Regions from separate parts of the Haloimpatiens massiliensis genome, predicted to be linked through region 2. Evidence: a T-box and tRNA genes for the amino acid it is inferred to sense, from the RefSeq annotation. Region 2 holds a T-box; the other holds one or more tRNA genes.

Region 1 (22,655 bases), on a different contig from region 2:
GTTTTTGGATTTACCTTCTTGTTATCCTTATTATTTTTATTGTTTTTATGTGCCATGAATTTTGTTACAGATGATGCCAAGCAGAGTACCTGTAACATTCCTCCCTTCATTTATGATTTTTATTTTGTAGCCACTTTCTCTTATAAATATATATTCCTTGGCATTTCAACGTGACTATAAACCATTAATTTTAATTTACCCTAAAAATAAAAAAGTATACATAAAAAATAGTTGCCCTGCTTTTACATATGCTTTAGGCAACTACTATCAACATTTTAAATTATATATAATTTTCTAAATTTCTCTACCTTTTCCTATAAAACATAAAGATAGCATGTCCGGCCCTGTATGAGAGGCTATAACTGGACCTACAAAATTTATCATAGTTTCTTTAACACCAAACTCTTCTTTAACTGACTTCTCTAAATATAGTGCATCCTCTAAGCAATCTCCATGACTTATCATAATTCGCTGATCTCCAGATTCTACAATCCTTTCTTTAAACTTCTCTAAAAGGTACTTTATAGCCTTCTTTCTTCCCCGTACATTTGTAACATTTACAAGCTTTCCTTCATTGTTTATAAATATAATTGGATTTATTTTCATTAATGTACCTATGGTAGCAGCAGTAGCAGATATCCTTCCCCCATACCTTAAATGCTTCAAAGTTCCTACCATAAACCAATGATTTATATTTAATTTATTACCTTCAATCCACTTTATTATTTCTTCCTTTGAGCACCCTTTTTTCATCATTTCTACTGCATTATATACCAATATGCCTTGGCCTATACACGCACTTTTACTATCTATTATAGTAATATCTGCATCCTTGTATTCTTCCAGTACACTTTCTCTAGCCATACTAGCACTGTTTACAGTACCACTTATACCAGAAGACATGCCTATATATATAATGGACTTATTTCCCTTAACAAGCTTAGTAAAAACTTCAGTAAACTGGTATATATTCACTTGAGAAGTAGTTGGCATTTCTCCATTTCTTAATCCATCATAAAATTGTCTATAAGTAAAGGTTTTTCCAAAATCATCTTTATAGTCACATTTATTGAAATGACAAGTTAGACTTACAAAGGGAACTTTATTTTCTTCAATATATGATAAAGGTAAATCACAACTTGAATCAGTCATTATTATAACGCTCATACGACCTTCTCCTTTTATGTAGATTTATTATTATATAATTACATTATATAGGAATTCTATATAATTTCAAAATATCCTTTAGGTACATGAAAATAAATAACAAGTCAAAGATGCTGGTATATTTTGTGCCAGACAAGGAAGCAGGTTCCGTCGCTAGTAGAACTATCGGTGGGTTCTGCTGACGCAGTATGACGCAAAATAGACTAGCATACTGACTTGTTATTTATTTGAATGTGCCTTACTTAAATTTAAATAAAACCACTATCTAAACATAGATAGTGGTTTTATTTAAGCTATTTCAAATACTCTATTGGATTTACAGGAGTGCCATTTTTTCTAACCTCAAAATGTAAATGAGGTCCAGTACTTCTTCCCGTACTCCCTACTCGTGCAATTAAATTATTTTCTTTTACTATATCGCCTTTTTTAACTAACAATTCACTACAATGGGCGTATCTCGTTTCTAGCCCCTCCCCGTGCTCGATTATAACAATCTTACCGTATCCATCCTGCCATCCTGCAAAAGTAATATTGCCTTCATATGCAGCATATATAGGACTTCCTGAACTTGAAGCAATATCTATTCCATTGTGCATTCTTCCCCATCTTCTACCAAAGCCAGAACTTACACTTCCTCTAGAGGGTTTTGAAAAACAAGCTATACCTAATACTGCAGGATTTTTACTACCTATCAATATTACTTTATCCTTACTACTTTTTAAAATTTTTTCCTCTACTGTTTTCTTACTAACTATTTTTTCATTTTTTACAGTTATTTTAGAGAATACATTTTTTAATCCTTTTTCACCTTGTTGTTGAATTTTTCTTTCCCCTTTCAGCATTTCACTAGAGGATTTCATTACAGTACTGGGCTCAATATCCTTTTTATCTTCTATTACTGATGTAAACTGAACATTTATAGTCTTATGATTATTTAAAATCTCTCCAGCAATTTTTTCTCTGGAAGATTTTCCATCAATACAAACTCTCCTTAAAGGCACTCTACATTTTTTCAGTTGCAAATTATCTATTTTAAAATCATTTATATCCTTTAATTTCAATATTTCCTTGTATTTATTTTTAACCTTATCTATGGCTATATTATATTCCGTAGAATTATCTAATGCCCCTAAATAATTTTCTTTACAAAATACACCATAAGTTTCTACAGTAATATTACTGTATTTAAAGTAATTCTTTATTATACTTTCCTCAGAAGATAACCTCTTTCTTTTCTTATTACTTTTAAAAATCACTTGATCCTTTCCTTCAATATTTGCAAATCTTCTATTTATACATTCATTTATCTCCTTTTCTACTTTAGCATAGGCTTCTTTATCTTGAACTGTACCTATGCTATTACCATTTAATAATACGTCATAAGACTTGTCACTAAATATGTTATAATATAATAAACATAAAGAAACAGTGACCAAGCATATGATAAAATAGTTTTTGCTTTTTTTACTCAAAACTTTTACCGTCTTTTCCGGTACAATATCTTTTAGGTGATATTATACAGACTTAACGGTCTTCAGCTCCTTTCACAATAATTTTGACCTCATAGGTCTAATAATTTATTTAGTAACTTTCTTAATATACCCTAAAAATGAAATTTTTATTTAATAATACAAATTTATTATTTGATATTTTAAAGATTTTGAGTTAAAATTCATTAGCAAAGATTATAATATTTTATCTAATAAAATTAATGCACACTATGTTATATAATTTAGGAAGGGTTGATTTTCCATGGGTACTTTCGTATTTAAAAATAAAATACATGAATATACGCCTGTAAGTAACATTTTTATAGAAAAATATATGCCTAAAGCTAGAGGTGAATTTGTTAAAGTTTACCTTTTAGGATTAAAATACTGCATTTCTGGTGAATTAGGAGTAAATTCTTCCATGATGGCCTCTACTCTGAATCTTTTAGAAAGTGATGTAATGAATGCACTAAATTATTGGAATGAAGAAGGCGTAATAAAACTAATTCCTATAGATAATATGGGTAACTTTAATATAGACTTTTTAGATTTAAAGGATAGTGGTGATGAAGAAGATATAGAGAAAATTAACTTATTAGAGGAACTAAATAAAAACTCTATAAAAGATATGCTTCAAGATATAGAAAAGCTTGTAGGAAGACCTCTATCCCCTAAGGAAATGACTATGTATTTAAGCTGGCAAAAAGACTTTAGCTTTACTCCTGAAATAATACTTCTTTTAATTCAGTATTGCATTTCTAAAGGTAAAACCGACTATAGATATATAGAAAAAATAGCTTTAGCTTGGAATGATGAAAATATAAAAAATGTAGAAGATGCTCAAAGCTACATAAAGAAACATGAAGATAAATGGATTAGAATAAGAAAAATATTAAATTATTTAGGAATAAAATCTACTGATATAATGAAACCTCAAGAACAAATGATGGATAAGTGGATAAATATTTATAAATTTCCTGTAGAAATTATATATAAAGCTTGTGACATTTGTTTTGAAAGAATAAACAAAGCTGACTTTAAATATATTGACGGAATACTAAACAGCTGGTTTAAGGAAAACTTAAAGACTTTAGAGGATATAGAAAAAAAAGATAAGAAAAAAACTAGCTCCTATTCACCCGCAAAAAAAGTATCATATAACAATGGTAAAAATAGTACCTTTAATGACTACTCTCAACGTAAGTACGATTACGATGATCTAGAAAAAAAATTATTAGGATGGGATAATGAATGATTAACACATACCAATCTCAAATACTAAAAATGTATGAAAACATAAGAGAAAAGGAAGAGAAAGCCTTAAAAGATAGAAAGGAAGAAGTATATAATAAAATACCTGGAATAAATGCTATAGAAAAAGAAATAGCTAAACTTTCTATACATTTATCCATAAATATATTAAATAATATTGAAAATAGGGATGAATACTTAAAGAATTTAAAAGAAAAGATAACAGATTTAAGAGTTCAGAAAACAGAACTTCTAGTTTCATCAGGATATCCACTAGACTACTTAGATATGCATTATAGATGTAATAAATGTAGCGATACTGGTTTTATAGGAAATATGAAATGTTCTTGTTATAAGAGATATCTAATTAAACTCCATTATAAAAATTCTGATCTAGAGACCTCCTTTAAAGAAAATAATTTTGATAATTTTAACATAAACCTATATGGTACTAGAAGAACTGACTCAGAAATAAAAAGTCCTAGAAAAAATATGGAAGAGATATTATATAGAGTAAAGTCTTATTTGAAAAATTTTTCTAAGGAAGATACAAATTTATTATTTTACGGTAGCTCTGGTACAGGTAAAACCTTTTTATCTCACTGTATAGCCAAATGGCTTATAGACAGAGGCTACTTTGTAGTATATAGAACTGCAAAAGAATTAATAGAGAATTTGCGTGATGCCCGCTTTAATGAAAATAAAACACTGGAGGATTTAATATTAAACTGTGACGTACTTATAATAGATGATTTAGGTACAGAACAAATAACAGACTTTTCTAAATCTGAATTATTTAATTTAATAAATTGGAAACTCCTAAAGGACAAAAGGATGCTTATTTCCACAAACTTATCTCTTGAAGAACTCTCCAAACACTATTCAGAAAGAATTACTTCAAGACTATTTGGTAACTTTGAACTATATAAATTTTATGGTGACGATATTAGAGTAAAAAAGAATTTAAATAAAATACGTTAATGAAATGTAAAATCCCAGCTTATAACAAACTGGGATTTTTGTATTAATATTGTTCTCAATTTACTTTTTATAAAATATATTTAATTTATTATATAAGGAGAAAAAATTAATACAGAAATAAATGTATCCATTACTAGAAATGGAAGATACTTCGCCACCGGAAGATCCTCTGTAAATTCCCTATAAAATAAGTATGAGTATACATAACAAAATAAACTTATACATACTAGGATAAACACTCCTACCATAGGAGAAACTAATTCTTTAGGCAAGAACATAAAGCTATTTTTATATACAGAAACATACATAGATAGAACTTTTATAAATGTTGTAACTACAAGAACTCCAATATATATGCCTTTTCTTTGCTTATCTGAAAATCTACTTAATAATAATGTGAATATACCCATTAAGGTTAGCCCTGGAAAAATCCATGCAGCTCCTATTAACAGTATAGATATTATACTATATGTAACTCCAGTAACCGTTTCTTGTAATGACATACTTTTTTCAAATTTTTTAAGTTTATTATTTTCCTTTTTATATTGTTCATTTGTTGAAGTCATATATAAGTTGTATGGACACTCAAAACCCTCATCTGATTTAGCTTGGAAATCACAGTATATTCCTATTTCTCCACAAATGTTTGCAAAAGTGGACAATTGTTTTGATTTTGAAAGAATTCCTTCCTGCTCATACTTACCATTACTTAATCTATATTCCATTACATCATCTTGCTCTTTATTTATGCCAAAAATTCTCCTCCCCTCTACTAGAATTTTCGCCTTGCCATTTATACAATTTGCACTGTTTATTTTTTTTAAGCCGATTCCAGGAAATTTAAGCTCTTTAAATTTATACTTAAATTCATCTTTGTTCTTTGGAATATTATCAATAGGAATCTGATATACTATATCGCCTCCGGTTTTAGGTACAAAGAAATACATAATTCCACCCTCTACAGCAAATTTAGTTTCAGGTGTAACTTGACCAAATCTAACTATCATATTGAATAAATCTCTTGAATGAGAAAATTCCCCATTCTCATAAAATGTACACATTTGAGTAACTTCCTGTACCTCCTGCCCTGTATAACATATTACATATTTACCATTATAATCTATTCCACTTATTCCTCCTGCACTTGGAACTTTTATAGATTTCTTATTTCCGGTTTTTATATCTATAAATTCCACTGAATCCTCATAAGTTCTTAAAATCATATTATCATTTATTTGTTTTAATTCTCTTAACTCTCCTATATTTTCTCTTTTTATTATATTAAACTTTTTGTCTAACTTAATCCGCTCTGAGGAATTACTATTTGAATGCTTTCCTACGTACTCAATGTAAAAATTATTCTCTTTATCTTTTACTAGTATTATTCCGTTTATACTATTTGCTTTTATACCTAAACTTTTTTCCTTTTTTTTATGTCCTAAATAATCTATTACTAAGATTTTTAATTTATTTTTGTCATTATAGGCAATAATATAATTTTTGTCTTCTTTGATAATTGCAGGAGTAGCACTTATGTAAGCTTGATCTAGAAACTTCCCCTTCCCCCACTTATTAGAAGGAGGCTGATTATTAATGTTCAAATTAACACTGTATTGATATGCTATTATACCGATTATTAATATTATACTTATTATTATAAAGCTCTTCGTTTTGACTCTATTTTTTTCCATACTCATACCCCCAAGTAATATATTATTGTAAAATATTATGTATTACTTACAAGATTCTATATTTATACTAATTTATCCTTTAAAAGATAGTATAAATCTTTATATGCAAACTCCCATCTTATACATAATAATACTATTAAATACTTAATATTATCTATAACATTAAATATTTAATATTACAAAAAAATAAAAAGTCTTAAGTAAAAATTACTTAAGACTTTGGAGCTGGCAATAGGAATCGAACCTACAACCTGCTGATTACAAGTCAGCTGCTCTGCCAATTGAGCCATGCCAGCTTATATGGCGACCCAGAAGGGACTCGAACCCTCGACCTCCGGCGTGACAGGCCGGCACTCTAACCAACTGAGCCACTGGGCCATATATATTTTTATAAATAAGTGGTGGGCACAACAGGGCTCGAACCTGTGACCCTCTGCTTGTAAGGCAGATGCTCTCCCAGCTGAGCTATGCGCCCACATATGGTGACTCCTAGGGGAATCGAACCCCTGTTACCACCGTGAAAGGGTGGTGTCTTAACCGCTTGACCAAGGAGCCAAATTATTTTTATTGGAGCTGGCAATAGGAATTGAACCTACAACCTGCTGATTACAAGTCAGCTGCTCTGCCAATTGAGCCATGCCAGCTTATAATGGCGACCCAGAAGGGACTCGAACCCTCGACCTCCGGCGTGACAGGCCGGCACTCTAACCAACTGAGCCACTGGGCCATATTATGTGGTGGGCACAACAGGGCTCGAACCTGTGACCCTCTGCTTGTAAGGCAGATGCTCTCCCAGCTGAGCTATGCGCCCACATAATGGTGACTCCTAGGGGAATCGAACCCCTGTTACCACCGTGAAAGGGTGGTGTCTTAACCGCTTGACCAAGGAGCCAAATTATTTATCAACGCTTTTTTCATTCTAGTCTGCCGCGCTGACAAATAATATAATACAAGATTATTCTCCATATGTCAACATATTTTTTTAAAACTTTTTAGCTTTTTTTAAAATTCCTTTTAATTTCTTCTCTAATTAATAGGATAGCCATGTTAGATACTCTTTTCTACCCATCCTATACTCTCCATTATAATAAGAGCAGTATCCTCTATAGCTCTTTGAGTTACATCTATAACCCTACATCCAAGTCTCTTAAATACTTTATCTAAAAAATCAAATTCTTCTAATATCCTTTCTTCATTGGCATAATTTATGTTAAAATGATCTCCTCCAAATTTTAAAAGTCTATGCTTGCGAATTTCAATAAGATGTAAAGGATTTATTGTAAGACCTATTATTTTTTTTCTATCTACTTGTAATAATTCATCTGGTACTGGAACTTCTGGCATTAACGGTACATTGAGAGCTTTTATACCTTTATTGGCCAAGTACATACATAAAGCTGTTTTCGAACTCCTAGAAAGACCTACTATAACTACATCTGCATTCTTTATTCCACTTACATCCTTACTATCATCATACTGCACGGCAAATTGCATAGCTTCAATTTTTTCATAATATTCATTATCTATATTCCACACAGCACCTGGCTCATATATAGGTTGCTCTCCTGTAATTTTAGCTGCTATATTCATACAGGGACTTAACACGTTATATACAAATATACCCTTTTCCATACATCTTTGTACTAAAAAATCTCTTATCTCCGGCAAAATTATATTTGAAATTACCATACATTTATCTGGCACATCTATAGTATTCATAAATTCATAAACATCTTCTAATGTCTTTATGTATGGAACTCTTTTTACATGCATTTTTACTTTAAATTGACTTGCTGTACCCTTAGCTACAAGTTCTGCTGTTTCCCCTATAGAGTCAGAGACGGCATATATTTTAAACATAATAGCACCCCCTGTTTTTTAATAATTTACACTGTCAATAATTCATACAAATTAAACACCAGTAATCACCAGCGCTTAACCTAAAAAGACTTTGCAGCTATGTATTTTTTTAAATACGTAAATCTAAATACTTACATATTAGATAACTGTACTAGCGCACAATCCTCTATAGCAATTATATTGTTTTCTTTGCAATAATTAATAATTTCTTCACTTTCTGCCCCAGGCTGAATTAGTACCTTATTAATAATTAAAGTCTTTGCTTCCTTAAGTATTTCTATACCTAAAGCAGGATTTATACATAAATCTATAACTTCTATTTGAAAAGGCACATCCTTTAAACTTTTATAAACGCCTTCCCCCTCCTTCTTAGGATGAATTCCCACTGCATTAAAACCTTTATTCCTTAACTTGTCTAAAATTTTATATGCATATTTACTCTGGTTTATAACGTCTCCTACTACTACCCAATTTTTATAATTTAATAATTCACTAGCTACCATAAACTCACTTGATTATTGATATTTTATAGTCCAAATATTTATCAAAAATCAAGTTTTTCACCTTCCTTTTTTATTATATTTACGTTTATTATATCCTAATTTTTATAATTGTATCAATGATGCACTTCTCATTTACTAATTCATCCATACAAAATCAACCAATGAATTAAAATGATCAATACTCAATGCTTAACTATTCCTTTCATTGAAAAAATATTATAAAATAATTATAATTAAACTAAATAGGATAAAATATTATTTGTATACTCTAATGCTTGTTGGTACCCTTCAAGCTTTTTTCTATAAATAGCCAAAAGGAGATATCTTTAGTTGTTTAAAATATAAATAAAAGTAATTAACTATAGTAAAATGTACTTATGAAAAGGAAGTGAGTACATTTGAAAAATAATAATTATAAACCAAATGAAGTTGTAGAGTTAATTAATGTATCAGTTAGAACATTACAAAGATAGGATAACGAAGGAATATTAAAAGCATTTAGAACACCAACAAATAGAAGATAGTATACTTACGAACAATATAAAGAAAATATAAGAAAAAGAAAAATCAAGATGTTAAAGCTTACTTTCCAAAGAACAATAAAACAGATTGGACTATTGAAAGACATAGGGTTAAAGTACCAACTTTAGGTTGGATTAGATTAAAAGAATTTGGATACATTCCAGTTAACTCTATAGTTAAAAGTGGTACAGTAAGTCAAAAAGCAGATAGATATTTTGTTTCAATTTTAGTTAAAGAAGCTATTAAAGTAAATAATAAACCTTACTCAGAAGGAATAGGCGTAGACCTTGGACTAAAGAATTTTGCAATTTGTAATAATGGCTTAACTAAAAAGAATATTAACAAAACTGAAACAGTTAAAAAAGAAGAAAAGAAACTAAAACGTGAGCAAAGAAAACTTTCAAGGAAATATGAAAGTTTAAAATTAAGAAATAAAAAAGAGAAAGGAGAAGCTACTCGTCAAAATATCCAAAAACAAATAGTAAAGGTACAAAAACTTCATCAAAGACTTACAAATATAAGAACTGATTACATAAATAAAACAGTAAATGAGTTAATAAAACAAAAACCAAGTTTTATAACTATTGAAGATTTAAATGTAAGTGGAATGATGAAGAATAGGCATTTAGCAAAGGCAATTGCTGGGCAAAAATTTTATGAATTTAGAATTAAACTTATTTCAAAAGCTAAACAAAATGGCATTGAGATAAGAATAGTTGATAGATTTTATCCAAGTAGTAAAATGTGTAGCTGTTGTGGAGCATATAAGAAAGATTTAAAACTATCTGATAGAGTTTATAAATGCAGTTGTGGGCTTTCTATTGATAGAGATTTAAATGCTTCAATAAATTTAGCCAATGCTAAAGAATATAAGATAGCTTAATTAAACAAGCACTTATATGTGTACCCAAGGCTATTTGGGGAATTAACGACTGTGGAGTGCTATACAAACTGTAGTAGCTTAGGCAAGGCAGAGTACGTTGAAGCAGTAACAATCTCAATATGGATACATTTGACCATGTTTTGAGTAGCAGCGATTGACTTTGAAATACGATATTATAATCATAGGTGCTGGTGCCTCTGGTATCACTGCTACCATCACAGCTAAAGATATGGGCTGTAATGTGGCACTTTTAGAAGGCAGTGATAGAATAGGTAAAAAAATACTCACCACAGGAAACGGCAGATGCAATATAACTAATGAGAATATAATTTCTTTAAGATATCATAGTAATAACCCTAAATTCTTTATGGATACTTTAAATAAGTTTACCTATGAGGATACTGTTAACTTTTTTTCCTCTCTAGGACTTCCTTTAGTAACCCTTGATGATGGCAAAATGTACCCTATGAGCCTACAGGCTTCTTCAGTTTTAGATGTGCTTAGACTTTCCATAAGTGAAAAAGGTATACCCTTGTATTTAAATACAAAAGTTAAGGAGGTAAGGTGTACTACAAATGGCTTTAAAATATACTCAAATAATGCCGAAATATTTCAATGCAAAAAATTAGTAATAGCTACTGGAGGGAAGTCTGCTGCTACCACTGGTTCAGATGGCTCTGGATTTAACATAACCAAATCACTAGGCCACCATATAATAAATCCTGTACCAGCTTTAGTACAACTTAAGCTTCAATATAATCATTTAAAGGCTCTCTCTGGAGTGAAATTTGATGGTTTTGCAGAAATTTTTGTAAATAGCAAGTCTATGAGAAAAGACTTTGGAGAAATACTTTTTACAGACTATGGTATATCAGGCCCTCCTATTTTACAACTAAGCAGGGTTGCTTCTTATAATTTAAGTGAAAAAAATGAAGTTACATTAAAAATAGATCTTATGCCCAAATTCTCCAAAGAATCATTAATAGAGTTCTTGGAAAATCATTGGGGCACCTTCAGCTATAGAGCTGTACAGGAATCTTTTATAGGAATAATAAACAAAAAGATAATACCTATACTTTTAAAAGAAGCTGGAGTTATAAATATACATAAACCTTGCTGGGATTTAGATTGGAAAGAAAAAAGTAATATATTTTCTCTACTTAAGGAATGGACCTTCACCGTATCAGGTACAAATGGCTTCAAGAATGCTCAGGTAACCGCCGGAGGAGTTGACACTACTGAGGTTAACCATATCACTTTAGAGTCTAAAATTGTACCTAATCTTTATTTCTGTGGAGAGGTTTTAGATGTGGATGGTGACTGTGGGGGATTTAATCTGCAATGGGCATGGAGTTCTGGAGTTGTAGCCGCTAAAAGCGCCGCAAAATGAGAAAATTATGATGTAAGTGCCATAAGAAAAATCTGTCTTTAAGTCCACAATAAATATATTTTATTAGACTGTTCGCAATACGCTAAGAAATTCTAATGTTTTCAAATTTCAATATCCTAAAGCTTTCAAACTCGCTTCTAACGGCGCTCAAACATGAAAGCTTCTTAACGGGTATTGAAATTTGAAAACAAAGAATTTCTAAGGCTAGCTCAATAGTCTAAAAAAATATATTTATTGTTACCTTAAAGACAGATTTTTCGGTTCATGCATAAGCTATCAAATGAGGAAGACAGCTAACTAAAGGATGATTTTCCTCCGCTATGCTACAGAAAATCTTTAATTGAATAAAAAATGTATAAATACAATAATTTGATAATAAAAACTATAATTACACTATTAATCGAATAATTATAGCTTTTTCTTTTAAGCCTTTACAATCTTTTATTGGCGTTAGCCAGTCTAAATATTAAAGCTAAGATTTATACAAGCCAATGCATTATGGCAAAATATATTAAATTTTATCCAATATTTTATTTTAATAATTATGTATTTACTAGTACCTAATTAAAGTGATTAATTGTATCTCCCAATTAGTGAAAATATTATTAATAACCGGGATTTAAGTTCTAAACGAAAGGCTACGCCTAAAAAGATTATGGGAGCCTTTTTATTTGTTTTATAAATTAAAGATTTTCCGTAACGTAGTGGAGGAAAATCATCCTTTAGTAGGCTTCTCCTCTCCAGCCATAAACATATTAAACTAAAAATCTGATTTTAATGTAGTAATAAATGTGGAATTGGAGACTATTGAACTAGCCTTAGAACTTCTTATGTCTCACAGTTAAAGAACCGTTAAGAAGCTTTCATGTTTGAACGAGGAACGAGTGAGTTTGAAAGCTTTAGGGGCTTTAACTGTGAGACATTTAGAAGTTCTTGGCGTATTGTGAACGGTCCCAAATTACACATTTATTACGGAATTAAAATCAGATTTTTCTTCAATGTATTATGTCGCAATTTATGCTTTCTATTTCCACATAGTTTGAAGAATTGCCAGCTCATTGTCACTTTTATCTTGTATCTTATGTAAACATACTATTCCATCTTCCTCTTCTAGAATTTGCGTACGAGCTTTTACAATATTTCCATAGGAAGTTTCCTTTTGGTAAGTTACTTTTACATTTTTAAGCTCATATTTTGTAACTACATCTCTAGGAACTGTTTCTATAGCCCAAGCTACATATTTTACGTTATTAACATGCCTATTAGTATCTATATCACCATATCTCACACTAAATTTATTTTCTACATCAATTTTATTCATTTTCTTTATTTTATCTATTTTAAGAGTCCTTTTTTCTTCTTTGTTGGTTTTAAATATATCATACATATAATCTGGTACACTTATAGCTTTTCTCTTCTCTGTATCTATTAAGAACCATATAGAATTTGCTTCCACTATCACTTCTCCGCTGCTATCTGTTATAGTAAATTTTCTGTAGGCGTAGAATTTTTTTATACCATAGGCCCAAGTTTTTACCTTTACTCTCTCATTATATGTTGGATATCTATTTATATCTATATCCCACTTATAAAGTACCCAAGCTATATGATGCTGATTTAAAAACTCCATGCCTATTTTTAGATCTTCAGTTTGTACCATAGCTATATCACCAAAATAATTCATAAGAGATGATATGAGTGCTCTTCCTTTATAATCTACTTCATAATAATGAACATTATACTCCTTTTCTGTTACTATTCCAGACATTTTAACACCCCCAGTAGTAAAATTTTATATATTTAATATGATACCAAATTTATGGGGATTTTAATACGTTTAATGAAAGTTTTTACTAAAAATTAAAAAAAAGTATTATAAAATACTTTTTTTTAATTAAACATTTTATTTACAGTTAAAACTATATTCCATTTATCATAGAAAAGTGGTAAAATACAATATGTTCAGCAGGTATTCTTTTGAAACTTAACTGAATAAAATTTAATAAGGATCACAGCAAATTCGTCTTGTATCCTTAAAGGAATAAGAACGGAGGTAGTATTATGAATTTAGAATCACGTAATAATGCAAATCTTTCTAACAGAAAGGCAAAAACTAGACAATTGACAGTTGTAGGTATGCTATCTGCTATATCCATCATTTTGGGCATAACAGGTTATGGTTTTATACCTCTTCCTGGGGTCAAAGCAACCATTATGCATGTTCCTGTTATCATAGGAGCTTTAATCGAAGGCCCTGTGGTAGGTATATGTATAGGACTTATATTTGGAATCTTTAGTGTGTTTCAAAACATGATGGTGCCATCACTTTTATCTTTTGCATTTATGAATCCATTAGTATCAGTGCTCCCTAGGGTTATAATACCAATAGTTGCCTACTATACTTACAAGGCAATCCCTATTAAAAATAAAAATAATCCTATAAAAATTGGCATAGGAGCAGCATTGGGTTCTTTAACTAACACCGTTGGTGTCTTGGGAATGATGTACTTATTATATGCTGCAGAGTTTGCAAAAGCTAGAAGTATTGATGCTTCTTTAGCAGGCAAGGCCATATTTGGTATTGGAGTTGCTAACGGAATTCCTGAGGCTATAGTAGCTGTAGCCATAACAATTCCTATAGTACTTGCAGTTAGAAAAATTGTAAAACATAAATAAACAGAACTCTTAGCTTCAGATGGAGTTTTTACTCCATCTGAAGGTTAGAGATCGTTATCCAGGGACGTAGCTGCCGTTATCTCCCACTTTGTTAGAAGTGGGAGTGTTACGGCAGGTAGTCATCGGATAAAAAAATAATAGCTAGTCAAAGATTTGCTTAAGTCTATGACTAGCTACTAATTTTCTAAAAACTCAACTAACATTATTTATTTAAAGCTTCTAATAATTTTTCTATATCCATTCCGTGAACCATAGCCGCTTCTTCTAAAGTTTCAGCTTGAGCTGATGGACATCCAACACAACCCATACCAAAGTTCATTAAAATTGGAGCTGCCTCTGGTTTTTTGCTTAATATTTCACCTATTGTCATGTCTTTAGTTATCATTTATATCACTCCCTTCTTTGCAATTTTTATTTTATCACAAAAACTAGGTAAAAACACCATAAATTTATCATATTATAGTTTTCAATATTAGTGTTTACACAAAAACCTATTTTGTTACTAAGAACTTAATGGAAGAAAAAAATTCTATGTTTATTTGAATTTAATTTGTGTTATAAGCTTATTACATCTTTGACTTATTATCTCTTTTCATATACCTAAAAAAGGCATATAACCTGCACATCACAGGCTACATACCTTTATTTAATCTCTTTAGTTAATTTGCTTAATTAAATTTCACTTACTTTTATAGTTTGATCTCTTCTTGGTCCTACAGAAACTATAGACACCTTAACTCCTGTAACTTCTTCTATTTTCTTCAAATAAATCTTAGCATTTTCCGGAAGCTCTTCGTATTTTCTAGCATCCTTAATACTTTCATCCCAACCATCAAACTCTTCATAAACAGGCTCACATTGAGCTAGTTTTTTTAGACTTGCTGGGAAGTAGTCTATAACTTCTCCATTGCACTTGTAGCCTACACAAACCTTTATTTTTTCAAGACCTGCTAAAGTATCTATTTTAGTTACTGCAAAGCTTGTAAGTCCTGATATTCTTGCAGAACTTTTTAGAATTACAAGGTCAAGCCACCCACATCTTCTAGCTCTTCCTGTAGTAACTCCAAATTCATGACCTTTTTCTCTTAACCAATCACCCATTTCATCTTCTAGCTCTGTTGGGAAAGGTCCCTTTCCTACTCTTGTAGTGTAAGCTTTAGCAATGCCTACAGCACTATTTAGCATAGTAGGTCCAACACCGCCTCCAGTACAAACACCGCCAGCTATAGTGTTTGAAGATGTTACAAATGGATATGTTCCGTAGTCTATGTCAAGCAGTGTTCCTTGAGCACCCTCAAATAAAACATTCTTACCAGATTTTATAGCATCGTGTACAGTTACAGATATATCTTTTACAAATGGTCTCATTCTCTCTGCAAAATCTAAATATCTTTCGTATATTTCATTAAAATCTAAAGCTTCTCCGCCTAAAACTTTAGTTATAAATGGATTTTTTATATCTAAAGCAGCTTGTAATTTTTCTTTAAATGTATCTTCTTCTAAAATATCACATACTCTTATGCCGCTTCTTTCCATTTTATCTGTATAACAAGGTCCTATTCCCTTTCCCGTAGTTCCTATGTCATTTTTCCCTCTTTTGCTTTCCTTTAACTTATCCAATATCTTGTGGTATGGCATTATTAGTTGTGCTCTATCGCTTATTAAAAGCTTTTCTGGAGTAACTCTTACTCCTAATCCCTCTAAATAATCTATTTCGCTAAATAAAGCTTCTGGGTCCACTACTACACCATTACCTATCACATTTAATTTATTATCATACAATATACCTGATGGTATTAAGTGAAGCTTATATTGTTTATCGCCTACCTCTACAGTATGTCCTGCGTTATTTCCTCCTTGGAATCTAACAACTACCTGAGCCTCTTCTGCTAAGTAATCAGTCATCTTTCCTTTTCCTTCGTCTCCCCATTGGGCACCTAAAATTACAAATGAAGACATATAAATTCCTCGCTTTCTTACCTCTTTAATATAAGAGTATTTCTAACCATAATTTAAAGTAATCTTAATTAATATATGATTTAAATTTTTAACAAATTATATTATACACTTTTTACGAACATTTGCATACTTTTTTTAAAAATCCTTCATGATTTTTATGCTCTAGACGTAATGTCCCTAGCCACTACTACTCCTGTAGTAGATGCCTGCATCAAACCTCTTGTTATTCCAGCTCCATCTCCTATTGTATATAGATTTTCTATAGATGTTTTGAAATTATCATCTGTAGCAAACTTGCTTGAATAAAATTTAACCTCCACACCATAAAGTAGTGTGTTTTTACTGTATAAGCCTGGCGCAATATTGTCAAAAGCTTTAAGAGCTTCAACTATGGAAACTAAATGCCTTTGAGGAAGCACAAAGCTTAAGTCTCCTGGTACTGCTGATTTAAGAGTAGGTATTGTAGTTGATTTTTTAATTCTTGATGCATTAGTTCTCCTTCCCTTTAATAAATCCCCTAATCTTTGCACCATTATTCTATCATCCGCAAGCATATTACCAAGTTTTGCAATGTATTTGCCATACTCTATAGGCTGATTAAAAGGCTCTGTAAAGGATGTAGAAACAAGCACTGCAAAGTTCGTGTTTTCTGTTCTAAGTTCCTTTTGAGAATAACTATGACCATTAACTACAGCTATTTTGCCATCATCATAGTGTTCCTCTGAAACCACTCCACCCGGATTCATGCAGAAAGTTCTAACTTTATTATCAAAGGTATCTGAATAGTAAACTAGTTTAGCTTCATATAGGTCTTTTGTTAAGTGGTCCATAACAGAATTAGGTACCTCCACTCTGACTCCTATATCTACTGCATTGTTTGTGACCTTTAAGTCCAATTTTTTAGCTTGATTAGAAAGCCACTCTGCTCCACCTCTTCCTGGCGCTACTACAACGAACTTTCCATTTATTTGCTTTTCCTCACCCTTATTTAATACCTTGACTCCTGCTGCCTTATTATCCTCAACTATTATATCTAAAGCTTCTGTTAGCTCACTAAATTCTGTATTTGTTTTCTCTACTAGATAATGATACATTCCTTTTAAAACTTCATAGGCCTTTTCTGTACCCAAATGTCTTACAGGGCATTCTACAAGCCTTATATTGTGCTTACTTGCTCCATATTTTATTTCCTCAACTCTTTCATTATTAATCCCGTGAATTTCTTTATTTGCTCCAAAATTCAAGTAAATCTCATCGCAGTAATCTATAAGTTCTTTAGCCTGTTTTTCTGTATAATAATCTAAAAGCCTTCCGCCCACTTCTGGACTTAAAGATAGCTTACCATCTGAAAAGGCACCTGCTCCAGACCATCCATAGGTTATGCCACAAGGCTTACATCCCACACATTTTCCAGTAGTTCTTGCAGGACATTTTCTATTTTCTATATTTCTGCCCTTGTCAATTATTAATAAACTCAAATTAGGATTCTTTTTAGTAACTTCTAATGCAGTAAATATTCCTGCTGGACCTGCTCCTATAATAATAACATCATAATTATTTTTCATAGGTTATCACCTCCTTATTTATAGTAGCAAACAGAATTTACAGAGTCAATAATAAATACGAATATTTTTTATTTTTTTTACTGTTATGTTCGTATTTGATGCTTTTACTTTTATTTTTCAAAAATAATGGATAATTTCATTCAATATTTTAAATATTAAAGGTTTATATGCTATAATTAGTTATTGTTACATGTATAAACGTAAAATATTATTTTCATTATATATTGTTTTCATTAGGGAATAATATTATTAATACTTTTGGAAAGGATGTGATTCCGTGAACATTCCAAATATATTAACAGTTTTTAGACTTGCGTTAGTCCCAGCTTTTGCATATATTTTCTTTTCACCTATAAAAAACAGCCTTTTTCTTTCCATAGCCATATTTTTAATAGCTGGAGCCACAGACGTACTGGATGGCTATATTGCTAGAAAGCACAATTTAGTTACTCGATTTGGAATAGTTATGGATCCTTTAGCTGATAAACTTATGCTTGTAACTGTTTTATATTGTCTTACTGTGAAAAACTATATAGTGTCTTGGGTACTTTGGGTAATAATATTAAAAGAACTTTCAATGATAATAGGCGGTACTTTACTTCTGAATAAAGATATGGTGATTCCATCTAATATATTTGGGAAGATTTCCACTCTTTTATTTTATTTATCTATATTTATTTTAATATTTAGCGAATATTTAGGAAAGATACTTATATATGTGGCAGTAGCCAGTGCTATAGTAGCATTTTTTAACTACCTAATTATTTATAATAAAAATGTCAATAAAGTAAAATATTAAAAGTCCTATCTACTTAAGATAGGACTTTTAATATTTTACTTTTTTATGATAATTCTTTATATAGCTGCTCTATTCTTCCCACATATCCTCTACCATTTTCTCTATCTCATCTTTTCTTCTTTTGGTTTCGTCTACATCCACTTTTATTTCTTCTCCTATATTAATTACATCTCCCTCTTTTGCTTCCTTAGGTATTTTAGCTCTTTCTATATCTATCATTTTTTCATTATCTAATTCAACCACTGCAAAATTTCCTTCAAACCTGTCAATTATTCCTTTCATCTTATCATCCCCTCCAATTTTTATTGTATTACTTATGATATATCGTTTATACTAGCATTTTTGTAAATTGTATAAAATCAAATATTATTACAAATGTATCTTTAATTATATCAATTAATAAATAACTTAATCGCAATTAACTTACTTACCATTAAGTTATTTTAAGTACTCTATTATAGGATAATAGGTTAAATTATACCGTTAATCTCTTCAAATTATAATTGGCACAAATGTCCATTTTCTTTAAGCCACTTTCTCCTATATTGATAATCTGGAATAACCTTCGCCACTTCCATCCAAAAATCTCTAGAGTGATCCATATGCCTAATATGGCAAAGTTCATGCACTATAACGTAATCTATTATATATGGTGGTGCCATTATGAGTTTCCAATTTAGAGTTATATTTCTCTTAGATGAGCAGCTGCCCCATAAAGTCTTTACTTCTTTCACCGTTATCCTATTCGGGTAGATCTCCATATTTTTAGAAAAGAACTCCATTCTTTCTTTAAAAAAATTCAGTGCCTTTTTAAAGTAAAATTCTTTTATAACTTCCTTCATATACTTTCTTCTAGTTTTGTTGTCATCTAAATTATTGACAATAATAACGTATAAATTACCCCCCTCTATATACACATTCTCACTATTATATTTACTTTCTTTTAATTGTTTATCAAAGAAATCAATTACCAAAATATCTTTATCTAAAAAACATTTACCATCATCACAATTTTTAAAACAATTTAATATTCTTAAAGTATATTCTTTTCCCAGTAAATAAAACTTTTCTCCATTTTCAAATCTTCTACATATTTTTTCAAGCTGTCTTTCTTTCATTAACTCTAACTTTTTCAAAATCCATTCAGCTCTTTTTTCTAATATTTCATCTATATAAATACTTTTTAAATTAGCAGGCGTAGATATTATAACATGCGCTTCCTCAGTTACAGTTATACCTATAGTTTTTCGCTTACTTCTTTTTAATGTATATTTTATTTCCTTTCCATTGTAAATAAAACTATTCATGAAATCCTCTCCTAGTTTATATATAAATATAACTTATTTCTATACAATTTTGTTAACTGAACATGGTTATATACTAGACTTTCCCTCATTAATATTCAAGTTTTTTTAAATATACCTTTATTTATTTATTGACAATTATAAATTAAACTTTTATAATGAACATAGTTCATTCAAAGATTAAAATACTCCATAACATATCATATAAGATATGTTTTTTGTTAAAATTTAATGAACGTAGTTCATTCAAAAAGGAGGGTATACAAGTGCTAATTTATGCAATACTTTTTATTAATTTAGCTCTTATATTTTACACTATAGGAGTTTGGAGTGAAAAAAAACAAGGCACATTAAAAAAATGGCATGTTATTATATTTTGGGTAGGTTTGATTTGTGACACTTTAGGCACTACTGCCATGGGTAAAATAGCTAGTACTAATTTTAAATTTAATTTTCATGGCATAACAGGATTACTAGCAATACTATTAATGCTTTTCCATGCATTATGGGCATCAATAGTATTGTTCAAAAATAATAAAGAAATGAAATTAAAATTCCATAAATTTAGTATAATAGTCTGGATTATTTGGTTAGTTCCTTTTTTATCTGGAGCAATATTCGGAATGACAAGATGATTTAATTTATCCACTTTATAGATCTAGGTATATTCAAAAAAACTTATTTGTGTTATAATTTTAAATATTATTCTATGTAAATATTTAAAGTATTATAATATTGTAGATATAATTTTATTATTTAGTAAGACTTTGTTTTATGCAAACATTAGAGGAGGTGTAAAGATGGACTTAAAAGTTAGTTTCTGTATGCAAGATTATCTTGCTATAGTTCAGAACGTAACATTTAATTTTGGGTACTTTAGGGAAAGTGCGTCCAAAATTAAATATTATGTAAACTAACTTGAAGTAGCATCTTTATACTTTTTTCGGTTGAAATATATTATTATAACCTCATTAAACCTAAGTAGAAAGACTCTACTTAGGTTTTTTTATACGCACTAGGGATGGGTGGGCTAATGTAACACTTTCAGTAAACTTTAAATGCGTTATTATGGAGGTTTTAAAATGGATTATAAAAAAAATTTACGAAGAAATATAAATTTAAATTATCTGTTTATTTTTCTAAACAGATTAGACTTAACTCAAGGAGTATGGATGATATATCTAGCTAGTAAAGGTTTGTCCCTTGCTAAACTTGGTCTACTAGAAGGTATATTTCATACAACTTCTTTTCTTATGGAAGTACCTACAGGTGCTGTTGCAGATATTTACGGAAGAAATGTCAGCAGAACCTTAGGACGAGTATTCTGTATTATAAGTAATATTGTATTGATTTTCTCCACCAACTTTTATCTATTTGCTCTTTCTTTCGCAATACTAGCCATATCTTATAACTTAGAATCTGGCGCTGGAGAAGCTCTGATTTATGATTCTCTTAAAGAGTTGGGCGAAGAAAAAAGCTATATGAAAATAAATGGATTTAATGAAATGATATTAGAGATAAGTTGTATATTTGCTCTTATGCTAGGAGGATATTTAGCTCACAAAAACTATCTATGGCCCTTTGCCTTAAGTGCTGTTTTTGCAGGCATAGCTCTTTTAGAGTCCACGTTATTTCAAGAACCTAATGTGGGTAGAAACAAAGATTTAGATAATATACATCCCTTTAAAATTTTTAAAAACCAAACTTTAAATAGCTTTAAAATAGTAAAAGATACTAAGAAAATATCCTTACTTATTGTATTTGCAGAAGTTATGTCAGTGTTTGGAACAAGCCTCTTTTACTATTTACAAAATTACTGGAAAAGTAATGGCTTAAATGAATTTAAAATAGGAATTATATTTGCCATTTCCTCATTAATAAATGCATTTATAGCTCCTCATGTTCATAAAATAGAACAGCTTTTTAAAGAACGTCTTTTATTAATTTTTTTACCTATAGTTACATGTATTTTCATATGGTGCATAGCTTTCACAAACTATTCCTATGCATTTTTCATAGCTATAGAAATACTGCAAACTATAATGTATATTGTAACCAGTGATTATTTAAACAAACTTATTCCCAGCGAAAACAGAGCAACTATTCTATCTTTTCAAAGCATGGTGTTTAGCTTTTTTATGATATTTCTATTCCCCCTCATAGGAAAAATAGGAGATCTATTCTCTCTAAATGCCGCTTTTAAGTTTCTAGGAATTATTTCTGGAATTTTTGCTGTACTCAATGTTTTCATAATCTGTTGTGACAATAATTAAGAATATTATGAAGTAATACATTGAAGAAAAATCTGATTTTAATTCCGTAATAAATGTGTAATTTGGGACTGTTCACAATACGCCAAGAACTTCTAAATGTCTCACAGTTAAAGCCCCTAAAGCTTTCAAACTCACTCGTTCCTCGTTCAAACATGAAAGCTTCTTAACGTGTCTTTAACTGTGAGACATAAGAAGTTCTAAGGCTAGTTCAATAGTCCCAAATTCCACATTTATTACTACATTAAAATCAGATTTTTAGTTTAATATGTATGTGTTTTGGGAGGAGAAGCCTACTAAAGGATAATTTTCCTCCGCTTCGCTATGGAAAATCTTTTATTTAT
Region 2 (7,932 bases):
ATTGCAGTAGAACATTTAGTATATCCTTGTTTAACATTTAAAATTTTTTTGCCGTATAAATTATTAATTATGGCAGGATCTGTATACTTTGTATAATGAACAAATATATCGTCTATATTAACTGCATTTAAACAAATATCGTAAGGATAATTTTCTTTAAGAGAGTTTTTTGACAATACAACTTCAATGTTCATTTTTTCTAGAATATTTATAAAGTTCAAAGGAATATCTTTATGTACTACTATAGTGTCTTCCTTTAAAAAGTGTAAGAGCATATCAGGATGCCCACATACCGCATTGTATAGTGCTTGGCTAGGAGGGCAACAAAGGGTTTCATAACCTAGTTTTTCTAAATGTTTTTTTTCATCTGTATTTATTCTAAAATCCACAATAATAAATTTTTTCATAAAAATCACCTTTTCATACATAAATGAATTTATTTTGTAAAATATAAATTTATAACTTATATTATCACAAGGATTAAATTTGTAAAGGAAAAGTTTGAGTAACTGCAATTCATAATATACAACTACAAAATTAAAAAAAATAGAATTTAAAATTGAAAATTAATCATAAAATCTATTTAGAAGTTTTTACATGCATTTTAAATTTTACATTAAAAAGTATTATAGTTAAAGTGGTATTGAAAATTATGAATTACAGTTAAGTAAAAATATTCTCACTATAATGAAAGTGGGTGATTATAATGTTATTACTTACAATAGTATTTAAAACAGAGAACAAAGAATTTGTATACAATATAAATGAACTTGAGGAGAATTTAAAGCATAAAAATATAAATATAGGAATATATGAGGAGGCAGATAAAGAATTTACTATATTAAAAATTTTTTCTTCGGATATTGAAGGTATACCTAAGGAAAAAATTGATATTGTTTATTTTAATTTAATGGAAATTATATATCAATTTATAATATTAGAATTTTATTACATGGAAGTAGATTGCATACTTAATGAAGATTATTTCTTTTTAGGAAAAGAAGAAATAGAGGATATAAAGATAAGCTTATTTAATATACTTACTAATCTTCAAGGAATAAAGGATGAAAAAGCAGTTTATTTCTCTAATAGGATGAATGAAATAAAAGAAGATATTTTAAATGTGATGAAAGAAAGTGCTTTAATAAATATTGAAGGATATTTACAATTTAGAAAATATGAAATTAAAAAGAAAGTGTGTTTAATAATAGATAAAATAATTGAAAGTATTATGATAGAAAGAGAATATGATGAATTTATAAAGTTACTCAAATATTATGTTGGCATACAGGAAAGTAAAATAAATAAAATTCATATATTCATAGGAAATGAAGATGAATATGTTATAAAAGATGATATGGGAAAGGATATTACAAAACAATTTAAAAAAGGAGCTTATTTAGAAGGGGTTAATGAGAAAATAGGCATAGAGGAGATGATAATCAGTGGGCTTGTAACTAATTCACCTAAAAATATCGTAATACATGGTATAAATAATTGTAAAAATAAGGAATTCATAAATACAATAGAAAGTGTGTTTGAAAACAGAGTTATACTATGTAGTGGATGTGAATGGTGCAAGAAATTATTAAGTAAGGCACATTCAAATAAATAACAAGTCAGTATGCTAGTCTATTTTGCGTCATACTGCGTCAGCAGAACCTACCGATAGTGCTACTAGCGGTGGAATTTGCTTCCTTGTCTGATACAAAATATACCAGCATCTTTGACTTGTTATTTATTTTCATGTACCTAAAAAGTTGCGAAAATAATTCAGAACTCTTGACTTTTTAAAATAAAAGTAATATACTTTAATAAATTTACAATATATTAATTAAAATACTGTGAAAAGGAAGAGTAAGCAGAAGACTATTCTAAGAGAGAAGGATTCATAGGCTGTAAGATCCTTTGAATAAGAGCTGTTGAAAACCACCTTTGAGTAGCGTGCTGAAGTTAGTAAGCATTGCCGCCACCAGCGTTAAAGGGTTCAAGTGAATAATAAGGATTTATTTTATTATTAATTTGGGTGGAACCGCGATATACTCGTCCCATTTATGGGATGAGTTTAATTATTTTTTGTTAAAGTATGTTTAATTTTAAAATAATAATTAATGTAAAAAGTTTATTGATATAAACTTATCAATTGTCATCCAGAGGCTGAACTATCTTTATTCACCACATGTATAGAATAAGTTAGTAAAGTCGCGGAATAAATAAAGAAAAGGAGGAGTTAAAATGGTTAAAGTAACATTAAAGGATGGAAAAGTTATAGAGGTAGAAAAGGGCACCAAAGTTAGTGATATTGCTATGAAAATAAGTCCAGCGCTTTATAAAAAAGCCTTAGCTGCTAAAATAAACGGAGAGAAATCTGAGCTTATGACTGAGATAAATGAAGATTGTACTTTAGAAATATCAACTTTTGCAGATGAAGATGGAAAATGGGCTTTAAGACATACCGCATCACATATTTTAGCTCAAGCAGTAAAAAGACTATATCCTGAAGTTAAGTTAGCTATAGGACCAGCTATAGATACAGGATTTTATTATGATTTTGAAGCGGATTTTTCTTTTACACCAGAAATAATGGAAAATATAGAAAAAGAAATGAAAAAAATAGTTAAAGAAGATTTAAAATTAGAAAGATTTGAGCTTCCAAGAGAAGAAGCTATAAAATATGTAAGAGAAAAAGGCGAGGATTACAAAGTAGAACTTATAGAAGATTTGCCAGAAGATGCAGTAATTTCTTTCTATAGACAAGGTGAGTTTGTAGATTTATGTGCAGGTCCTCATGTACCATCTACAAAAAAAGTAAAGGCAGTAAAATTATTATCTTTGGCAGGAGCTTATTGGAGAGGCGATGAAAATAAGCAAATGTTACAAAGAATTTATGGAACAGCTTTTACAAAGAAGAGTGAACTTGATGAGTATATTCACATGCTAGAAGAAGCAAAAAAGAGAGATCACAGAAAACTTGGTAAGGAGCTTGGATTATTTGCAATACATGATGAAGGTCCAGGATTCCCATTCTTCTATCCAAAGGGAATGATTTTAAGAAATATACTTGAAGATTACTGGAGAGAAGTGCATAGAAAAGCAGGATATGATGAAATTAAAACTCCAATAATATTAAATGAAGCTTTATGGCATCAATCAGGACATTGGGATCACTACAAAGAAAATATGTACTTTACAAAAATTGACGAAGAAGATTATGCAGTAAAACCAATGAATTGTCCAGGAGCTATGTTAGTTTACAAGGATGGAATGCATTCTTATAGAGATTTACCTTTAAGATTAGGTGAACTTGGGCTTGTTCACAGACATGAACTTTCTGGTGCATTACACGGACTTATGAGAGTTAGATGCTTTACTCAAGATGATGCTCATATATTTATGACTAAGGAGCAAATAACTGATGAAGTACTTGGAGTAGTTAATTTAATAGATGAATTTTATAAAATGTTTGGATTTGAGTATTTTGTGGAACTTTCTACAAGACCAGAAAACTCTATGGGTAGTGATGAAGACTGGGAAGCTGCAACTAATGGATTAAGAGCTGCACTTGAAAAAGCAGGACTTGAATATAAAGTTAATGAAGGTGATGGAGCTTTTTATGGTCCAAAGATAGACTTCCATTTAAGAGATTGCATAGGAAGAACTTGGCAATGCGGAACAATTCAGCTAGATTTTCAATTGCCAGAAAGATTTGATCTTTCATATATAGGTGCAGATGGAGAAAAGCATAGACCTGTGACAGTACACAGAGTTGTGTTTGGTAGTATAGAAAGATTTATAGGTATATTAATAGAACACTTTGCAGGAGCATTTCCAACATGGTTAGCTCCAGTACAAGTTAAGGTTATGAATATAACTGATAGAAGCTTAGAATACTGTAAGGAAATAGAAACTAAGCTAAAAGAAAATGGTATAAGAGTAGAAACAGACTTTAGAAATGAAAAAATAGGATATAAAATAAGAGAAGCACAACTTCAAAAAATTCCGTATATGCTTGTGATTGGTGATAAAGAAATGACAGAGGAAAAAGTAGCAATTAGAAGTAGAAAAGAAGGGGATTTGGGAACTAACACTATAGATGAATTTATAGCTAATATAAAAGAAGAAGTATATAATAAAGTAAATAGTTTATAATATAGTGTTGACAGAAAAACCTTAATGTAGTAGAATATCATTGTTAACTTAATAGAAAATTTAATTTCAAGTAGAAACAGCCGTTTCTCACCTTACAGCACAGCTAGTAAGGTAAGTGATGATTACTTAATGTGATATATAAAGGACGGCATATGCCGTCCTTTTATTATATGTTTAATAACACCAGGAGGTGAATATTATTAGTAAAGATAAAAAGCACTTAGTAAATGAAGACATAAGAGCAAAAGAAATAAGAGTTATAGGTGATGATGGTTCACAACTCGGAATAATTTCATCTAGAGAAGCTTTGACTATAGCAGAGGAAAAGGAAATGGATTTAGTTATGATTTCGCCAAATGCTAATCCACCAGTATGCAGAATAATGGATTATGGCAAATTTATTTACGAACAATCCAAGAAAGAAAAAGAAGCTAAGAAGAAGCAAAATGTCATAAATGTCAAAGAAGTAAGATTAAGTCCTAAAATTGAAGAGCATGATTTGGAAGTAAAAGCAAAGAATGCAAGAAAGTTCTTAGAGGCTGGAAATAAGGTTAAAGTAACAGTTAGATTCAGAGGAAGAGAAGCTGATTATTCACATATAGGACGTAAAATATTAGATAATTTTTACAAAATATTAGAAGATGTTTGTGTAAAAGAAAAGGAAGCTAAATTAGAAGGAAGAAACATGATTATGGTTTTAGCTCCAAAAAGAGCATAATTGAGAGGAGGAGTTTAGTATGCCAAAAATGAAAACTCATAGAGGCGCAGCTAAAAGATTTAAAAAGACAGGAACAGGAAAATTAAAGAGAGCTAAGGCTTTCAAGAGCCACATATTAACTAAAAAGAGCTCTAAAACAAAGAGAAATTTAAGACAAACTTCATACGTATCTGAATCACAAGAAAAAGTAATGAAGAAAGTATTACCATATCTATAGTTTAGAGCTTAAAGCAGAAGGAGGTTTTTAAGATGGCAAGAGTTAAAAGAGCGGTAAATGCTCGTAAAAAACATAAAAAAGTATTAAAACTTGCAAAAGGATACTACGGTTCAAGAAGTAAATTATTTAAAGTTGCTAATCAATCAGTTATAAGAGCATTAAGAGATGCATATAGAGGAAGAAAATTAAAGAAGAGAGATTATAGAAAGTTATGGATAGCAAGAATAAATGCAGCTACTAGAATGAATGGTCTTTCTTACTCAAGATTTATGAATGGAATAAAGCTTGCAGGAATAGATATGAACAGAAAGATGCTTTCTGAAATAGCTATAAATGATCCAAAGGCATTTGCTGAATTGGTAGAAGTAGCAAAACAAAGTTTATAATATAAAAATGCGGCATGAAGTCGCATTTTTTTATTATATAAAGGTATAAAAGTATATTTTAGAATTTTGACAAACTTATATTAAATGATATAATGTTAGAATAATTATTAGCTTAAATTGATTCATAGGCATAAAATCGGGGTGAGATAATGTCGGAAATATTAAAAAATAAACCTAAATTTACTCCTGTACAAATATTAGCTATTGGATTTGCAATAGTTATATTGACGGGTGCTATTCTTTTAAATTTACCTATTGCATCAGCAAGTGGAACCAGGACACCTTTTATAGATTGTATATTTACATCTACTTCAGCAGTATGTGTCACAGGCCTTGTAACAGTGAATACCAGTACACATTGGACCTATTTTGGAAAAACTGTAATAATGCTGCTTATAGAAATTGGTGGGCTTGGCTTTATGTCTTTTGCTACAATGATAGCTTTGATACTTGGTAAAAGAATTACTTTAAAAGAAAGATTAGTAATGCAAGAAGCTATGAATTCTTTTTCATTACAAGGTATAGTGAAGCTAGCTAGATATGTGCTTTTCTTCACTTTTTTTATTCAATCTATGGGTGCATTGCTTTTATCTACACAATTCATACCAGAATATGGTTTGGGAAAGGGTATATACTTCAGTATATTCCATTCCATATCAGCTTTTTGTAATGCTGGATTTGATTTAACAGGAAATAGTTTAATACCCTATTCTAATAATGTTGTTGTAATAATGACCATATCCTTCCTAGTAATAATAGGGGGTTTAGGTTTCTTTGTGTGGGCAGAACTATATAATTATAAGCGTAGAAGAAAGATATCATTACATTCTAAGGTTGTAATTACTGCTACTGCAATTTTATTAGTTGGTGGCACTATACTGATGTTTTTATTTGAAAGCAACAATCCAGGAACTTTAAAAGGTAAAGGTATTTTAGAAAAGATGTTAAGTTCGTTCTTTGCAGCAGTAACACCAAGAACGGCGGGCTTTAACTCCATATCTACGGCAGATATGAGTACAGCAGGTATATTTTTAACGATATTATTAATGTTCGTGGGTGGTTCCCCAGGATCTACAGCTGGAGGTATAAAGACGTCTACTATGGGAGTACTTCTTATGACAGTTGTTTCTGTTATAAGAGGAAAAGAGGAAACGGAAATATTTAAAAAGAGAATAAATAAAGAAATAATTTATAGAGCTTTTTCTATTGTAGTAATAAGTTTAGGGCTGGTAATAACAGTAACTATGATTTTATCAATAACAGAAGTAGGATTTCCTTTTGAGTATTTGTTATATGAAGCTACTTCAGCTTTTGGTACAGTAGGTCTTACTTTAGGACTTACTTCTAAACTTACAACAATAGGGAAAATAGTTTTAGCTTTGACTATGTATGCAGGAAGAGTAGGTCCTTTAACTTTAGCATTGGCATTAGCTAAAAACAAAAAGAAAAGTTCTATTAAATATCCTGAAGATAAAATATTAGTTGGATAGGGGTGTTCTTATGAGTGGAAAACAATATGTAGTTATAGGGCTTGGAAGATTTGGAACTTCTGTTGCCGAAACTCTCTATAAATTAGGTAATGATGTGCTGGCATTAGATTCAGATGAAGATGTAATACAAGGAATAGCTGATAAAGTAACTCATGCAGTTCAAGCAGATTGTACAGATGAAAATAGTCTTAATGCTTTAGGAATTAAAAATTTTGATGTGGCTGTAGTAAGCATTGGTTCTAATATGCAGTCTAGTGTTATGGCTACTTTGCTAGCAAAGGAATTAGGTGTAAAACATATAATAGCTAAGGCTAATAACAAATTGCATGCTAAAGTTCTTTATAAAATAGGAGCAGATAGAGTTATATTCCCTGAAAGAGATATGGGAGTTAGAGTTGCCCATAATTTAGTATCATCAAATATATTAGATTATATTGAACTTTCATCAGAATATAGTATAGCAGAAATAGCAAGTCCAAAGGAATGGCATGGCAAGAGCTTAGTAGAGTTAAATGTCAGGTCTAGATATGGAATAAATATAATGGCTATTAAAAAAGGAAGTTATATAGATATATCCCCTTCAGCAGATGATATGATAGAAGAAGGAGATATTATAGTAGCTATAGGAAGCATCGAGGATATAAATAGATTAGAAAACATAATAAAATAGGCTGAGGTGCAGAACTTTGGATATAATAAGAAGTAAGGATAATAATATAATAAAAGAGGTAAAAAAATTAAAAGATAAAAAGCATAGAGAAGAAAAAGAAAGTTTTTTAGTAGAAGGATTTAGATTTGTAGAAGAAGCAATAAAATCTTCATTTACAGTAGAACAAATATTTATTGTTGATAAATGCATAAATAAATGGAAAAAAATGTGTGAAGATTTGAATTTAAAATCTAAAACTGCTATAGTCATATCAGAACAGGTTTTAAGGTCTATAAGTAATACAGATAATCCTCAAGGAATAA

The links. A T-box is a leader RNA that pairs with one kind of tRNA and senses whether it is charged. The one in region 2 lies ahead of thrS (threonine--tRNA ligase), so its partner is inferred to be a tRNA-Thr.
Region 1: it encodes a tRNA-Thr, which carries the amino acid that the T-box ahead of thrS (threonine--tRNA ligase) is inferred to sense. The anticodon was not compared.

What each region holds. Positions count from the first base shown of each region.
Region 1 is NZ_LT854637.1:69,219-91,873, reverse strand. It holds gene C1715_RS03645 (small, acid-soluble spore protein, alpha/beta type) at 1-110, opposite strand, end outside; gene C1715_RS03640 (DegV family protein) at 295-1,167, opposite strand; gene C1715_RS03635 (peptidoglycan DD-metalloendopeptidase family protein) at 1,461-2,639, opposite strand; gene C1715_RS03630 (DnaD domain protein) at 2,920-3,912, shown strand; gene C1715_RS03625 (ATP-binding protein) at 3,909-4,889, shown strand; gene C1715_RS03620 (hypothetical protein) at 4,970-6,580, opposite strand; tRNA gene C1715_RS03615 (tRNA-Thr) at 6,801-6,876, opposite strand; tRNA gene C1715_RS03610 (tRNA-Asp) at 6,882-6,958, opposite strand; tRNA gene C1715_RS03605 (tRNA-Val) at 6,980-7,055, opposite strand; tRNA gene C1715_RS03600 (tRNA-Glu) at 7,061-7,135, opposite strand; tRNA gene C1715_RS03595 (tRNA-Thr) at 7,149-7,224, opposite strand; tRNA gene C1715_RS03590 (tRNA-Asp) at 7,231-7,307, opposite strand; tRNA gene C1715_RS03585 (tRNA-Val) at 7,316-7,391, opposite strand; tRNA gene C1715_RS03580 (tRNA-Glu) at 7,398-7,472, opposite strand; gene C1715_RS03575 (pyruvate, water dikinase regulatory protein) at 7,628-8,440, opposite strand; gene C1715_RS03570 (CoA-binding protein) at 8,572-8,943, opposite strand; partial or broken gene C1715_RS03565 (RNA-guided endonuclease InsQ/TnpB family protein) at 9,491-10,348, shown strand; gene C1715_RS03560 (BaiN/RdsA family NAD(P)/FAD-dependent oxidoreductase) at 10,509-11,738, shown strand; gene C1715_RS03555 (acyl-[acyl-carrier-protein] thioesterase) at 12,763-13,506, opposite strand; gene C1715_RS03550 (ECF transporter S component) at 13,800-14,414, shown strand; gene C1715_RS03545 (DUF1858 domain-containing protein) at 14,617-14,799, opposite strand; gene C1715_RS03540 (adenylosuccinate synthase) at 15,087-16,373, opposite strand; gene C1715_RS03535 (NAD(P)/FAD-dependent oxidoreductase) at 16,529-17,938, opposite strand; gene pgsA (CDP-diacylglycerol--glycerol-3-phosphate 3-phosphatidyltransferase) at 18,216-18,737, shown strand; gene C1715_RS03525 (DUF3006 domain-containing protein) at 18,807-19,019, opposite strand; gene C1715_RS03520 (M48 family metallopeptidase) at 19,235-20,044, opposite strand; gene C1715_RS03515 (HsmA family protein) at 20,308-20,676, shown strand; gene C1715_RS03510 (MFS transporter) at 21,124-22,314, shown strand.
Region 2 is NZ_LT854639.1:566,189-574,120, reverse strand. It holds gene C1715_RS07865 (DUF6873 family GME fold protein) at 1-407, opposite strand, end outside; gene ytxC (putative sporulation protein YtxC) at 707-1,615, shown strand; T-box leader at 1,836-2,054, shown strand; gene thrS (threonine--tRNA ligase) at 2,236-4,149, shown strand; ribosomal protein L20 leader region at 4,212-4,322, shown strand; gene infC (translation initiation factor IF-3) at 4,340-4,867, shown strand; gene rpmI (50S ribosomal protein L35) at 4,887-5,084, shown strand; gene rplT (50S ribosomal protein L20) at 5,117-5,470, shown strand; gene C1715_RS07835 (TrkH family potassium uptake protein) at 5,620-6,960, shown strand; gene C1715_RS07830 (potassium channel family protein) at 6,971-7,630, shown strand; gene C1715_RS07825 (TrmH family RNA methyltransferase) at 7,647-7,932, shown strand, end outside.